Regions from separate parts of the Pseudactinotalea sp. Z1732 genome, predicted to be linked through region 2. Evidence: riboswitches for the same ligand, from Rfam matches in the RefSeq annotation. Region 2 holds a riboswitch; the other holds the start of a gene.
The links. A riboswitch is a leader RNA that binds a small molecule or an ion and turns the genes downstream of it on or off. The one in region 2 is predicted to bind cyclic di-AMP.
Positions count from the first base shown of each region.

Region 1: it holds a riboswitch for cyclic di-AMP, as region 2 does, so the genes downstream of both, ACPL7H_RS11845 (C40 family peptidase) here and ACPL7H_RS19085 (C40 family peptidase) in region 2, are expected to answer to the same signal.

Region 1 covers NZ_JBMPQC010000005.1:239,689-246,998, reverse strand. Annotated here, with positions in the region: gene hemQ (hydrogen peroxide-dependent heme synthase) at 1-237, shown strand, start outside; gene ACPL7H_RS11865 (MarR family winged helix-turn-helix transcriptional regulator) at 561-1,016, shown strand; gene ACPL7H_RS11860 (MFS transporter) at 1,013-2,344, shown strand; gene serC (phosphoserine transaminase) at 2,525-3,637, opposite strand; gene ACPL7H_RS11850 (iron dependent repressor, metal binding and dimerization domain protein) at 3,816-4,508, shown strand; cyclic di-AMP (ydaO/yuaA leader) riboswitch at 4,879-5,048, shown strand; gene ACPL7H_RS11845 (C40 family peptidase) at 5,048-5,893, shown strand; gene ACPL7H_RS11840 (universal stress protein) at 6,121-7,068, shown strand; gene rocD (ornithine--oxo-acid transaminase) at 7,298-7,310, opposite strand, start outside.
Region 2 covers NZ_JBMPQC010000029.1:3,312-10,621, forward strand. Annotated here, with positions in the region: gene resB (cytochrome c biogenesis protein ResB) at 1-1,246, shown strand, start outside; gene ccsB (c-type cytochrome biogenesis protein CcsB) at 1,243-2,340, shown strand; gene ACPL7H_RS19070 (heparan-alpha-glucosaminide N-acetyltransferase domain-containing protein) at 2,416-3,489, opposite strand; gene ACPL7H_RS19075 (CueP family metal-binding protein) at 3,628-4,203, opposite strand; gene ACPL7H_RS19080 (four-helix bundle copper-binding protein) at 4,425-4,826, opposite strand; cyclic di-AMP (ydaO/yuaA leader) riboswitch at 5,055-5,204, shown strand; gene ACPL7H_RS19085 (C40 family peptidase) at 5,205-6,038, shown strand; gene ACPL7H_RS19090 (ATP-binding protein) at 6,150-7,280, opposite strand; gene ACPL7H_RS19095 (response regulator) at 7,277-7,310, opposite strand, start outside.

The sequences.
Region 1 (7,310 bases), on a different contig from region 2:
CACGGCATGGCCGCCCGCGATTACGGCGACGTACGGGCCAACACCATCTCCGCCTTCGCCCTGGGGGACTACGAGTGGTTGCTCGGGTTCGAGGCCGACGACCTGGGCCGGATCGTGGACCTGATGCGTGAGTTGCGGGCCACCGAGGCCCGCCGGCACGTGCGCGAGGAAGTGCCCTTCTTCACCGGCCCGCGCCGGGAACTGGCCGAGATCGTCGACCGGCTGCCGCGCGCCTGACCAGTCGGGGCCGCGGGGCGCTCACCCGGTACCGTGCCCGCCGCCTGTGGCCCATGGCGGGATGCGGTCATCGATCGCCTGTGAGCGCTGCTTGCACCCATGGTGGGCTGCGTCGTCGGTGATCGCTTGCACCCATGGTGGGCTGCGTCGTCGTCGGCCTCCGGCCTCCGGCCGCCGGCCGGATGTGACCCGCAGACGCGGGCACCACCGGAAACCCAGTCGCTTTTCATGGTTTCCGCACTGGCGCCTAAAGAGCGCGTTTATTTCGCAAAACTAAGGTCAAGACCTTTACTTAGCGAAACTAACGATGTAGTATCTCCGCAGTGAGCATTTCTCCTGCCCCCAAGCACCCCGGCCCGAGGGTGGCCGACGTCGGGTTCCCGACGCGGCTGCGCATGACGCTGCTGAAACTCACCCGCAGTCTGCGGGCCCAGCGGTCCATGTCGATCCCCGAGGGTCAGCACGCCGTGCTCGCCACGGTGGTGGCACTGGGTGCGATGACCCCGGGAGAGCTCGCTGAACGTGAGCACGTGCGACCACCGTCGATGACGCGCACCGTGCAGTGTCTGGTCGATGCCGGCCTGGTGGAGCGCACCACCCATCCCGAGGACCGCCGCCAAGTGCTCATCACGCCCACCGACGCCGGTACCGAACTGGTCAAAGAGACCAGGCGCCGCCGCGATCAGTGGCTGTCCAAACGACTCGCAACCTTGACCCCCGCCGAGCGCGCAACGCTCACCGAGGCAGAGAAGATCCTCAGGAGGCTCTACAACCAGTGAGCTCGATATTCGCCTCACTCCGTCTGTACAACTACCGAATCTGGTTCATCGGCGCCCTGGTCGCCAACGTGGGCACCTGGATGCAGCGGGTGGCCCAGGACTGGCTGGTCCTTGCCGTGCTGCCCGAAGGTTCGGCGATCCACGTTGGAATCGTCACCGGCCTGCAGTTCCTCCCGATTGTGTTCATCAGCCCCTTCGCCGGGCTGATCGCCGACCGGGTGGACCGGCGCAAGATGCTGATGATGACCCAGGCCGCAATGGGCGTGCTCGCCCTGGCCCTGGGCGCCCTGGTGCTGCTGGGTACCGCCCAGGTGTGGCACGTGTACTTCTTCGCACTGGCCCTGGGTGTGCTCAGCGCCTTCGACGCCCCGGCCCGGCAGGTGTTCGTCTCCGACATCGTGCCCACGTCCTCCCTGGCCAACGCGGTGGCGCTGAACTCCGCCTCCTTCAACGCCGCCCGCCTGGTGGGCCCCGGCGTCGCCGGCCTGCTGATCGCGGTGGTGGGCACCGGCTGGGTGTTCATGCTCAACGCGCTCACCTTCGCCGCCACCATCGGGGCGATGCTGGCGATGAAGTCCGAGTTGCTGCAGCGCCGCGACCGTCCCGTACGAGCCAAGGGGCAACTGCGCGAGGGCCTGCGCTACGTGCGCGGGCGCAGCGACATCATCACGATCATGATCGTGGTGTTCGTGATCGGTGGTCTGGGCCTGAAGTTCCAGATGACCTCGGCGGTGATGGCCCACGACGAGTTCGGCATGGGTGCGGGGGAGTACGGGGTGCTCGGGTCGATCCTGGCGATCGGATCCCTGGCCGGTGCGTTGATGGCCGCCCGGCGCCAGCGCCCGCGGCTGCGCCTGGTGCTGGGCGCGGCCTTCGGGTTCGGGATCAGTTCCGGGGCGATGGCGCTGATGCCCACCTACGAGCTCTTCGCCCTCAGCGCGATCCCGGTGGGCTACTTCTCCCTGACCATGCTGACCTCGGCCAACGCCGCCATCCAGATCACCACCGACCCCAACGTGCGCGGCCGGGTGATGAGCCTGTACCTGGTGGTCTTCTTCGCCGGGAACCCGATCGGCGGGCCGGTGGTGGGCTGGATCGCGGAGAACTGGGGCGCCCGCTGGGCGATCGGCATCGGTGCGATCGCCGCCATCCTGGTGGCGGGGATCGCCGCTCTGTGGACCGTGAAGCGGGAGGACGTGCGGGTGCGTTACCGCCTCCGGCAGCGTCCGCACCTGCTGGTGCAGAACCGCCACGAGCAACTCGACGCCGCGCGGGCCCGCGAGGAACTCAGGACCCAGGAGGGCGTGAACGCCGGCAGCGCCGCCTGACCGGGGGGCTGACCAGCACCGCCTGCCCAGCGTCGCCTGCCCGGCCGGCTGACCAGCACCGCCCTCAGCCTCCTGGCGCTCCTGCGGGAGCGCCGGGTCAGCGGACCTGGACCACCACTTTCCCGAGCGCGCGGCCGGCGCCCACGTACGTCAGCGAAGAGGCGCACTGGACCGAAGCGACTACAGACGCTCGACGACGTAATCCAGGCAGGCGGTCAGCGCTGCGGCATCCTCGGGGGTCACCGAGGGGTAGGTGCCGATCCGCAACTGGTTGCGCCCGAGTTTGCGATAGGGCTCGGTGTCGACGATGCCGTTGTTGCGCAGCACCCTCGCCAGCACCGCGGCATCGATGCTCTCCTCGAAGTCGATCGTGACCACCACCGGCGAGCGGTGTGCCGGGTCGGCCACGAAGGGGGTGGCGAAGTCACGCTCGGTGGTCCACTGGTACAGCAGCTGGGAGGACTGCGCGGTGCGCGCCGCGGCGAAGTCCAGGCCGCCCTGGTCGTTCAACCAGTCGACCTGCTCGGCCAACAGCACCAGGGTGGCGATCGCCGGGGTGTTCACGGTCTGGTCCTGCCGGGAGTTGGCCAGCGCCGCGGGAAGGGACAACGACGCCGGCGCCCAGCGCTGACCCAGTTCCTCGACCCGCTCGATCGCGGCCGGGGACAACAGGGCCAGCCACAGGCCGCCGTCGGAGCCCAGGGCCTTCTGTGGGGCGAAGTAGTAGGCGTCGGTCTGGCTCACGTCCACCTCCACCCCACCCGCGGCCGAGGTGCCGTCGACGAGCATCAGGGCACCGTCGTCGTCGACCCTTCTGACCGGGGTGAGGGTGCCGGTGGAGGTCTCGTTGTGGACCCAGCAGTAGGCATCGATCCCCGCAGCGGCCTCGGGGGAGCGGGTGCTGCCGGGTTCGGCGGTGAGGATCTGCGGGTCGGCCAGGAACGGTGCGCCGCTCGCGGCGGCGGCGAACTTGGCGCCGAACTCCCCGGCCCGGACGTGCTGGGAGCGGGTGCGGATCAATCCGAAGGTGGCCGCGTCCCAGAACATCGAGGCGCCACCGTTGCCCAGGGCCACCTCGTACCCCTCGGGGAGGTTGAACAGGGCAGCGAGACCCTCCCGGACGCGGCCGACCAGGGAGCGCACCGGGGGCTGACGGTGGGAGGTGCCCAGCAGCGTGGTGCCCAGGGCGGCCAGCGCCTGGCTCTGCTCCGGCCTGATGCGCGCGGGACCGGAGCCGAACCGGCCGTCCGCGGGACGGATCGAGGCCGGGATGGCGATCGCGGGATCGTTCATGGGCACGATCATCGCAGGTCCGCCGGCCTCGCCAGGAGCGCTGCGGCGCGCGGCCGGCCGGCCCTGGGCGGGAGAGTTGCCGGCAGGGCGCGCAGGAGGTGCGGCGCACCCGGTCCGGAGCCGGACGCCGGGCACTAGGCTGACGGGAGGAATGCGGCGACCACCAAGGGGCAGGCACGTGAGCGACCTGATCGACACCACGGAGATGTATCTCAAGACCGTGTTCGAACTGATCGAGGACGGCGTGGTGCCCCTGCGCGCCCGGATCGCGGAGCGTCTGGGTCACTCCGGGCCCACCGTGTCCCAGACGGTGGCGCGCATGGAACGGGACGGCCTGATGGTGGTCTCCGGTGACCGGCACCTGGAACTGACCGATGAGGGCCTGCGGCGGGCCACCCAGGTGATGCGCAAGCACCGCCTGGCCGAACGGCTGCTGACCGATGTGATCAAACTCGACTGGCCCTACGTGCACGAAGAGGCCTGCCGGTGGGAGCACGTGATGAGCGAGCGGGTGGAGCAGCAGTTGCTCGAACTGCTCGAGCGCCCGCGGGAGGATCCCTACGGCAACACCATCCCCGGCCCCGCCGAGATCGGGCAGCCCGTCGCCGGTGTCGCCGAACTGCCCGGTACGTCCCTGAGCACCGCTATCACCGCCGATCCGGCCCACTACACGCTGGTGCGGATCGGGGAGCCGCTGCAGGTGGATGTGGAGCTGCTGACCGAGTTCGAGCGCGTCGGGTTGGTGCCCGGGGTGGGCTTCCGCGCCCAGACCGACGGCGCAGCGGTAGACCTGACCGTGAACGGACAGAGTCTGGAGCTCACCGAGGACACCGTGGGGCACCTGTTCGTCAGCGCCGCCGAGCCGGGGTGATCCGGTGCCCGTAGCGGGTGTCCGTGTGACGCCCGCGTGCGTTCGGGACGGGGCGCCGGAGGGCCCGCCGGCAGGTGCTCGGTGCCGTGGATCTAGCACAGCCGCAGCCCGCGCGCTCGCTGGGCGGGTCACGAGAGCGGCGTCCTGCATGTGGCGCAGTCCACATTGTGGCGATGACACAGCGTCTCGTCGATCGCGCCGTTGCCTCGGAATTCCACCATTTTCTGGGGACGTAGGCGCCAGGGGCAGATCCTGTGAACCATTTCACAGAACCAATTGTGACCGGAATGTGACTTTTGCCGGGTGCGTCGGGTAACGTCAGCCGTGCTCGTCGTCCCCTCCATCGATGAGTACCCGCAGGCGGCGCCGAACCCTGTCACCGCCAGCAGGTCCCGACAGACGCAATTGACAGGGACGGGGGACCCAACCTTTGGTGCGCGAGCACCTAGGGGTGAAGTCCCACCTGGTTCGCCAGGTAAGACCGGGTGAATCTCCAACCCGAACCCGACAGCTCACCCCGTAGGCGCGTGGAGAAGATTTTGACTCAACGCACAACCGGAGCCCGCCACCGCGCAGCGTGCCGGCCCTCCACCCCCCTGACCGCTTTCGGCACCACAGTGGCCGGCACCACCGGTCGTCGTGCACTGGCCGTAGTTGCTTCCTCCGGACTGGCGCTGACCATGGGCGCCTCCACCGCGGCCGCTGCCCCCCAGGTGTCCAACTCCGCTTCCGGCCTCGGTTCGCTGGCCAACGTGGTGCTCGATGGTGACCGCGACTCCGTCAGCACCTCGCCGACCATCTCGGTCGACGCCGACACCGACTGGTCCTTCACCGCGGCCGTGGTGAGTTCCGAGGCCCCGCCACCACCTCCGCCCCCACCGCCCCCGCCGGCGGCGACCACGCAGCGGCCCACCGCGGCCACCGCCCCGGCGGCCCGCACCGGCAACCGCACCGCCGCTCCGGCTCAGGAGGAGACGCAGCAGGCGGAGGAGCAGCAGGCCGAGGAGCCCGCGAGCGAATCCACGCAGAGCGCCGCACCCGCGTCCGGTTCCGGCTCTGCCGTGGTGAACCTGGCCCGCCGGTACACGGGCACCCCGTACGTGTACGGCGGTAGCACTCCGGCCGGGTTCGACTGCTCCGGCTTCACCGCCTACGTGTACGCCCAGTTCGGTGTCTCCCTGCCCCGGTCGTCCTCGGCCCAGCGCAACGCCGGCCGTGTGGTCTCGGCTTCTGAGGCGCGGCCCGGCGACCTGGTCTGGTGGCCCGGACACGTGGGCATCTACACCGGCAACGGCCAGCACATCGCGGCTCGCAACCCCAGTTCACCCCTGCACGAGGGCCCGATCTGGAACTCGAGCCCCACGTTCATCCGTGTGATGGGCTGACCGGCACACGCACCACTCACAACGGCTCGTCCCGCATCGGGGCGGGCCGTTGTGCTGTGCGCACCGGTGCGTCGTGTACCTGCGTGCCCGTGCGGAGAGGTGCTGGCACAGGCACCGATGAACAGCTCCGATGAGACAGCTATAAGATTTTCCGGCGACATGCCCCGCAACCGTCAGGCTTGTAGCACAATGGTCAAGATCAGCCCAAAAAACGGGGGTAGACCGGTATGGAACGCGAACCCACGATCCTCGTCGGAGTCGACGGATCAGCCGCCAGCCTGAACGCACTGGACTGGGCGTTGGCCCACGCCGGAAAGTCGGGTTGGAACCTGCACCTGGTGTGTGCCTACGCGCTGCCCACCTTCGCCGCCGGAACCATCGACGGCGGGTATGCCACCCTGGACGACACCGCCATCCGCGACGGCGCGCAAGCGGTCCTGGACGAGGCCCTCACCCGCTGTGAGGGCGTGGGTGTGCAGGTGACCAGCGCCCTGGAGACCGGCGACGCGGCCGGAGTGTTGGTGGACCTGTCCGCCCAGGTGCGCCTCGCCGTCGTCGGCACCCGGGGCCGGTCCGGATTCGCCGAACGGATCCTGGGCACCGTCTCCTCGGCGCTACCGGCCCACTCCCACTGCCCCACCGTGGTGGTGCCGCACCGGGAGGGCGAGGACGACGAGGACGCCGGTCTGCCGTTGCCGGTGCGCCGGATCGTGGTGGGCGTGGACGGGTCGGACTCGGCCAAACTCGCCCTGAACGTGGCCATCGACGAGGCCGAACGGTGGGAGGCGGAACTGACCGCCGTGGTCGGTGTGCCGATGGGCGCCGGCGCCGGCCTGCTGGGCTGGCTGCCCTCCGGGGTGGACCGGGAGACCCTGCTGGCCGACGTCAAGACCGGCCTGGACGTCACGGTGGACCGGGCCAGTCAGGGTCGTTCGGTGCAGGTGCGCCGGCACGCCCTGGATGGCACCGGAGCGGCGCTGCTGTCGGAGTTCTCCACCGCGGTGGACCTGGTGGTGGTCGGCTCGCGCGGCCGCGGCGGCTTCACCGGGATGCTGCTGGGCTCCACGTCCCAGACCGTGCTGCATCACTCCCGTTGCCCGGTCATGGTGGTGCCCACCAGCAGCACCGACGATCCCGAGGACCACGCCTTCAACTGGAAGCGGCGCCGGCACTAAGCCGCCAGCCCGCCACCCCACGGCGCCCACCCGGCCCCCGCGGCACCCCCACCCCCACCCCACCCCCAACCCGTCCCTGCGGCGGCGAGGGCGAGCGTGAGCGTCGAGGGCGAGCCTTGGGGGACTCGCCTTCGGCTGGGAGGCTCGCCCTCGGCGGCGGCGGCTATGGCGGCGGCGGAGGCGGGGTGGCGACGGCGGTGGCGTTGGGGTGGCGACGGCGGCGGGGGGGCTACCGGGCGCTG
Region 2 (7,310 bases):
GACCAAGGTGCCGGCTCGGTTCTCCCGGTTTCCGGTGCGCTCCCAGCGCTTGGTGCACGCAACTCCTGAACAGGTGCGTGCGCGCCTGCATGAAGGCATGGGACGGCGCTACCGGACCAGATTGGGCACCGAGAACAAGCCCAGGCAAGGCGCGGTGCATACTATCTCCGCTGAGCGCGGGTACGGCAAGGAGACCGGCAATATCATCTTCCATCTAGCGTTGGTGGGGCTGCTGGTGGTCACGGCCTGGGGGGAACTGGTGCATTACCGGGGGCAGGCGATGATCACCGAGGGATCCACCTTCGTCAACTCTGCGCTGGACTATGATTTCTTCGAGGCCGGGGCGTTGTTCGACGTCGATGCGGTGGACCCTTACCGGATCCGTCTTGATGAGTTCGTGCCGGAGTTTACCGTCGATGCCCAGGCCCGGGACTTCACCGCCTACGTCACCTTGTTCGAGACCGACGGTACCACCAGCGAGCCGACGATCCGGGTGAACCACCCCCTGAGCGTGGGCGGGTCGCGGGTGTATCTGATGGGCAACGGGTTCGCCCCGGACCTGACCATCATCGATGCCAGCGGGCAGGTCGCCCACGACGGGCCGGTGCCGTTCATTCCGGCCGATGATGACCCGGGGTATGGCTCCACCGGGGTGGTGATGGTGCCCTCTGCGAATGACGGGGAGTTGCAGTTGGCGTTCAATGGCTCGCTGCTGCCCACCGCAGCGCAGGATGCGGAGGGTGCCTATGTGTCCTCGATCCACCCGCTACCGATGGACCCGGTGATGCTGCTGCAGATGTACACCGGGGACTTGGGCCTGGACGAGGGCGTGCCGCGCAATATGTTCGTGCTGGACACCGATGGTCTGGAGCAGGTCATCACTACCGGGCAGGACGGCACCGAAGGTCCGGTGCAACTGGAGCTGCGCCCGGGCCAGAGCGTGGACCTGCCCGACGGGCAGGGTACGTTGACCTTCAACGACCTGCCCCGGTTCGTGGCGTTGGACCTGCGTTATGACCCGGCCCCGCTTTGGCAGGGGATCTTCGCCACGCTGGCTTTCGGCGGGTTGATCGCCGCGCTGTTTCTGCCCCGGCGGCGGATCTGGGTGCGTCTGGTGCCCGGGGAGCGGGGCACGACAGTGGTGCATGCCGCAGCATTGGCGCGCAATGACGACTCAGGTCTGCGCGGTGAACTTGATCGGGTCCTGAGTGTATTGCCCGGTCCGGGCGCAAGGGAGAAAAAATGAACGAGCAACTGGGCACGATTAGCACGTTGTTGATTTACGGCACCATCAGCGCCTACGTGGTGGCGATGGTGGGCTTCGCGGTGGACCTGTCCGGGTTCGGCAAGGGGGCAGACCCGGGCCGGGCCCGCAAGGCGGTGGGCATCGCGATGAGCACCAGTTGGCTCGGGCTGATCTTTCACGTCGGGGCAGTGGTGCTGCGCGCGATCGCCGCCGAGCGGGTGCCGTGGGCGGACATGTATGAGTTCACCCTGATGTCGACGATGTTCACCATGGTGGTGTTCATGGTGGTCAACCGGCACAAGGATGTCCGTTACCTGGGGACGCTGGTCTTGCTGATCAACGTGGTCGCGCTGCTCATTGCTATCACGCTGCTGTACACCGTCGCCGACGGGGTGCAGCCGGCACTGCAGTCCTACTGGCTGGTGATCCACGTATCGGTTGCCTCGCTGGCGACCGCGTTGTTCTGCGTGGGCGCAGCACTGTCAGTGCTGCAACTGGTGCGTGGAGGTGACGAACGACGGCGGGAAGCCGAGCATGCCCAGTCCGGCGGATCAAGGCGGCAGCCGTTAGGCGGCCGCGGTGTCGAGGGCCGTAGCGGTGCGCACGGTGCTCGCACGGGCAGTGCTAGCGCAGGCGCCGACGGCACCCGGGGTGCCACGCTGGTGGCGCAGGAGGCACAGCCCACCGAGGGTGAAGTCGCATCGATGGACCTGGGCGGACAGGAGCCACAGACGTTGCCGGCCCGGCCCACGTTCTGGTCCCGGCTGTTGGACGCCTTCCCCGCAGAGGAGACCCTGGAGCGATTGTCCTACCGGCTGAACGCCGTGGGCCTAGTGGGCTGGACCTTCGTGCTCATCACCGGATCGATCTGGGCCGAGTACGCCTGGGGCCGGGCGTGGGGCTGGGACCCCAAGGAGGTCGTCTCGCTGATGGTGTGGATCATCTATGCCGCATACTGCCACGTGCGGCTGACCACCGGCTGGAGCAAGAAGGCCTTCGCCTACTTCTCCCTGGCCGGGTTCGCGGCACTGATGTTCAACTACTACGGCGTGAACATTTTCATCAACTCCCTGCACTCCTACGCCGGGGTCTGAGCGGGCAACAACTGCGTTCGTCGGGTAGGGGCCAATGGCGGTGACATGGCGGGTCAGTGACGAGGGGCCAGTTCGTCACCGGCGCCACAGCCGCAACGCTGCCTCCAGTGGGCCGCGGGAGAAGAAGTGCCGCCAGGCCACCGCCGCTCCTACCAGCACCAGTGCCATCACCGCGGTGATGGCCAGACCGTCCTGGGCGGTCTGCGGCCCGGGACGCACCACCTGCGCGATGGCGAACAAGTGGACCACATACACCGTCAGCGCCAACTGCCCCGTGGCCACCAGCGGCCAACCAAAGCGGCCCAGGTAAGGCAGCACCAATAGTGTCAGGGCCAGCACCGCCACGGCCGAGGCGCTGCCCCGGATCAGCCACAACGGCATCTGCGAATGCGCCGCCGCCGAGAGGAACCAGTCCACAGCCGGCTCTCTACCGGGCCGCCCCAGGAACACTTCCAGCACCCGGGAGCCGAGTTCGGCAATCAAGGTCAGCACCACTGCCGCCACAGTCAGCCGTATCTGGACCCACCGGTCGTGCAGCCGCAACCGGCCTAGCCACATCCCGAATAGGAACGGCGCGAGCCAGGTGATCACCGGGTAGGGCCCGGTCAGCAGTGTCGAGGCCACGATCTGCCCCGGCGCGTCCAGCATCGTGGCAGGCTCGCGGTCGAAGACCTCACCGGTTCGCAGTTGGACACCCAGCCACACCAGTGGCCCAGCGGCAACTGCCACGATCGAGGCGGTCAGCAGCAGCCCGGACGGTGCCCGCACCACCACCAGTCCCACGAGGAAGAGCACCGCATAGGTGGTCAGGATGACATCAGAGCCATGACCCGCTAACTGAGTACTCAACCCGATCAGGCTCAGCAGAACCGTCCGCCACAACACCTGCCCCCACGGCAGCGCGCCACCGTCACGGGCTCGCCGGGTCAGCAACGAGTACCCGATCCCGGCCAGCAGCACGAACAACAATGAGGCCCGCCCGTGCGGCAACCGCATGACGAGCCCAGCAATGCCGTCGTCATACAGCGGACCGATGTTGACCGCGACCATGCCCACGATGGCCAGCGCCCGTGCCGCGTCCAGCCCGGTGACCCGGCCATGGGGTGCGCTGGCATCCGGGGAGGCGCCTGCCGTGTGCGCCGCGCTCACCGATGCGCCATCCTGCTGCTCCGCCCTGGCACAGGTTGTGACCGCGCCCATCCAAGTGTCATGTCGACCCGGTGAAGGGACCCTGGGCCGACTAGGTGCGAGGCCCTCTGAGCCCCTCCGCGGCCGGCCCGGGCGTTCCTACGTCAGTTGGAGGGTGGTGAGGCAGGTCGCGCCCTCGTCGGTGGTGGAGAAGTCGGCTGACCCGGTCAGGCCGTCATAGTGAACCTCAATGGTGCCCTGGACATCGCGCGGCAACCAGAAGCCGGCGAAGCCGTTCGCATAGGTCGTCACCTCTTCATCGATGAGCACCTCGCCTGTTGCATCGTCGAGGATCCGCACCTGGAGGTCCTCGTCGGTCAGCTCACCCTGGCATGTGGTCAGGCTGTGGTAGAAGCACTCGTGAGTCTGGTTCACGTAGGGGGCTACGGAGAGGTAGAAACGGTCCTCGGGCATGGGCAGGGTAAGTTCTTGCTGCCCATCGGAGAACATCAGTTCATCGGCTCGGATGGAGGCCATGTAGTCGGTGGGGCGTTCGGGCCCACCGAGTCGATCGAGGTGGTCGATCATCTCCGCGACCTCCATGCCGGCCAGGTCATGGGTGGCGAGGAACTCGGCTTCATCACCCTCGGTGGTTGGCTCGGAGGCCGGATCCGCCGAGGAGCAGCCGGCGAGGATCAGCACCAGCGCCCCGACGATCGCCGCAATTCTTTTCACGTTCTTCCACCTGTCCTATCAGTCCCGGCGCATCTTCTGACCAGCACGGCAGCAGGTCATACTTACCAAGGATTCTTGCCGATCAACTGGGTCATCGTAGGCAACTGCTGCTGCCGAGAGTTTAGGTCTTTCGTCCCGGACCCAGGCGGAGCCTTCCTGCGGCGCCTATTTGAATCGCCCCAGCAGGCCGTTCTGGGCCGGCGCGGGCGCAAGTAGCCCTGTCAACTGATGGTGGCGAGGAGTTCGTTGCAGGCTTCCTCGCAGGCTCGGCACGCCTCTGCGCAGATGCGGCAATGGTCATGGGCCTGTGCGTGACGGGCGCACTCATCGCCGCAGGACTGACAAGCCTGGGCGCAGGCCTGCAACTGAGCACGGATGAGGTTAGCGTCATGACCGGTTTGTCGGGACAGCATGCGGGCCGTGGCATCGCAGATGTCGGCGCAGTCCAGGTTGGTACGTATGCACGTGCGCAACTCGGCAACCATTTCCTCGCTCAGACAAGCGTCTGCGCAGGCGGTACACGCCTGGGAACAGGCCACGAGGGCATCGATCGTTCGGGCCAGTAGATCCCGGTCCAGAGTGATCTGGGCAGGGTGGGTATCCATCATCTCTGCGGTTCTCATTGTCGCTCCCGTTTCGATAACCATCACAGCATTGGCTCTCGACGTTACGACAGCAGCGGCAGGCATGCAGCCGGCGAGGCGGGGTGTGACGATGAAGGTTTGATGAAGTATTCCGGTAATCCCGTGATCAAACCGTGATCTGAGGATTTGCGGTATGTACTGTCACTCTTGCTCCCGCCGTGCGGGAAGCCCACAAGCGGACGCCGAACCCTGCCACCGCACCGTGGTCACCGATCAACGCCGTGGCAGGGGCGGGGGACCCAACCGTCGGTGCGCGAGCACCTAGGGGTGAAGTCCCGCCTGGGAAGCCAGGTGAGACCGGGTGAATCTCCAACCCGAACCCGACAACTGACCTCGTAGGCGAACTGGAGAACCGAATTGACTGAACCAACAACCGGCGCCCGACACCGCGCGGCCTGCCGCCCCTCCACCCCACTGACCGTTCTTGGTCACGCAGTCACTGGGACCACCGGCAGACGGGCGCTGGCCGTCTTTGCCTCCTCCGGCTTGGCGCTCACCATGGGCGCCTCCAGCGCTGTAGCCCTCCCCCAGGTGTCGAGTTCGAGTTCCGGCGTTGGCTCCCTGGCCAACGTGGTGCTCGACGCCGACCTCGACAAGGTGACCACCTCACCGACCGTCTCGGTCGATGCAGACATCGCCTGGGACTTCGCCGCCGCCGAGGTCTCCTCCGAAGCCCCGCCCCCTCCCCCGCCGCCAGAGCCGGTCATCACCGCGCCGCAGCGCCCCACCCAGGACGCCGCCCCGGCCTCCCGCACCGGGCAGCGCACCGAGCAGCCGGCTCAACAGCCGGAGCAGCAGGCCGAGGAGCAGGCCGGGGAAGGCTCGGGCGGGTCCAGCGAGCAGGTCGCAAGCACCTCTTCCGGTTCTGCGGTCGTGGACGTCGCCCGCCGCTATGTAGGCACCCCGTATGTGTGGGGCGGCTCCACCCCGGCGGGCTTTGATTGCTCGGGCTTCACCGCCTACGTCTTCGCCCAATTCGGGGTAAGCCTGCCTCGGACATCCGGTGCCCAGGCGGGCGCCGGACGCATCGTCTCGGCAGCCGAAGCCCAGCCCGGCGATCTGGTGGCGTGGCCCGGTCACGTGGGCATCTACACCGGCAATGGCAACAACATCGCCGCCCGAAACCCCGGCACCGCGCTGTACGAGGGACCCATCTTCCATAACAACCCCACGTTCATCCGCGTGCTCTGACCGCAGATCTCAGCACTCTGCATCGGCCCGCCCTGCCCCAGGGGCGGGCCGATGCTCGTGCTGTGGGTGCCGACGAGGACGCATCCCTTGAGGTGCCCATTGGAGTTGATATCAAGCCTGTGAATGCTGACGACTTAACGGCAGTTCGATAGTGAACACCGCGCCGTGGCCAAGCCCCGCGCTGTCCGCTCTCACACTGCCCGCATGGGCCTGGGCGATGGAGTGGCTGATGGCAAGGCCGATCCCCGACCCTCCGTGCGCGCGGTCACGAGCAGCATCGGCACGGTAGAAGCGCTCGAACAGGTGGGGCAGATGCTCGGCGGCTATTCCGCTGCCATTGTCCTGCACCCACAAACGCAGGCGCGATCCAATCCGGTCGGCGCCCAACTGGACCTGACCTCCCTTGGGGGTGTGCCGCACGGCGTTGTCCAGCAAATTTGTCAAGACCTGCCCGAGCCGGTCAGGGTCGGCGGTGATGACCGCCTGGCGTTCTGACCTTGTGGCCACGATCGCCAGGTCAATGTCCTTGCTAGTGCACTTCACGCTTGCCTGTGCTGCGGCGTCTTCGAGCAGGTCACCGACCCGCACCAGCTGCCATCGCATTTCTAAGCGTCCCTCGCTAGCGGCAGTCACCAGGGCCATGTCCTGGGCCAGACGGGCAAGTCGTGCCACCTGCTCACGCAGCATGACTATGGTCGGTTCATCAGCCGGCACGACACCGTCCACAATCCCTTCGAGGTAGCCATCCAGCGTCGCCACCGGGGTGCGCAATTCATGAGCCAGGTCGCCCAACATGCGAGTGCGGGTCTGTTCGATCCCACCAAGGTCGGTGGCCATGGTGTTGAACGCGCCGGCGAGGTCATCGAACTGCGCACCCATGCGGACCGCTGGCACATGGACGTTGTAGTCACCGCTGGCGACCTTCGCTGCTGCTTGGCGGAGGCGTTCTAACGCCATGGTGATGCGTCGAGTAAGGAAAATGCTGACCAGCACTGACGTCAGGAGAGCGACGAGGAGCGCCAGGGACAGAGACAGGGTCCATGCCGCGGTGAAGGCTTGCCTTGCGTGCGCCACGACCTCGGAGTCAGCGGGCTCGGCCATGAGCATGTGATCGTGGAAGATCATCGGCCCGATCACCGAGGCCACAGCCCATGCTGTCCCGGCGGCCACCAACAGGACCGCGACGATCGCTGCCAGGAGCCGAGCACCCAGCCCCCACTGTTTTCGCGGCCGCTTGTTCATGAACCCGTCCCCATTCGGTAGCCGACCCCC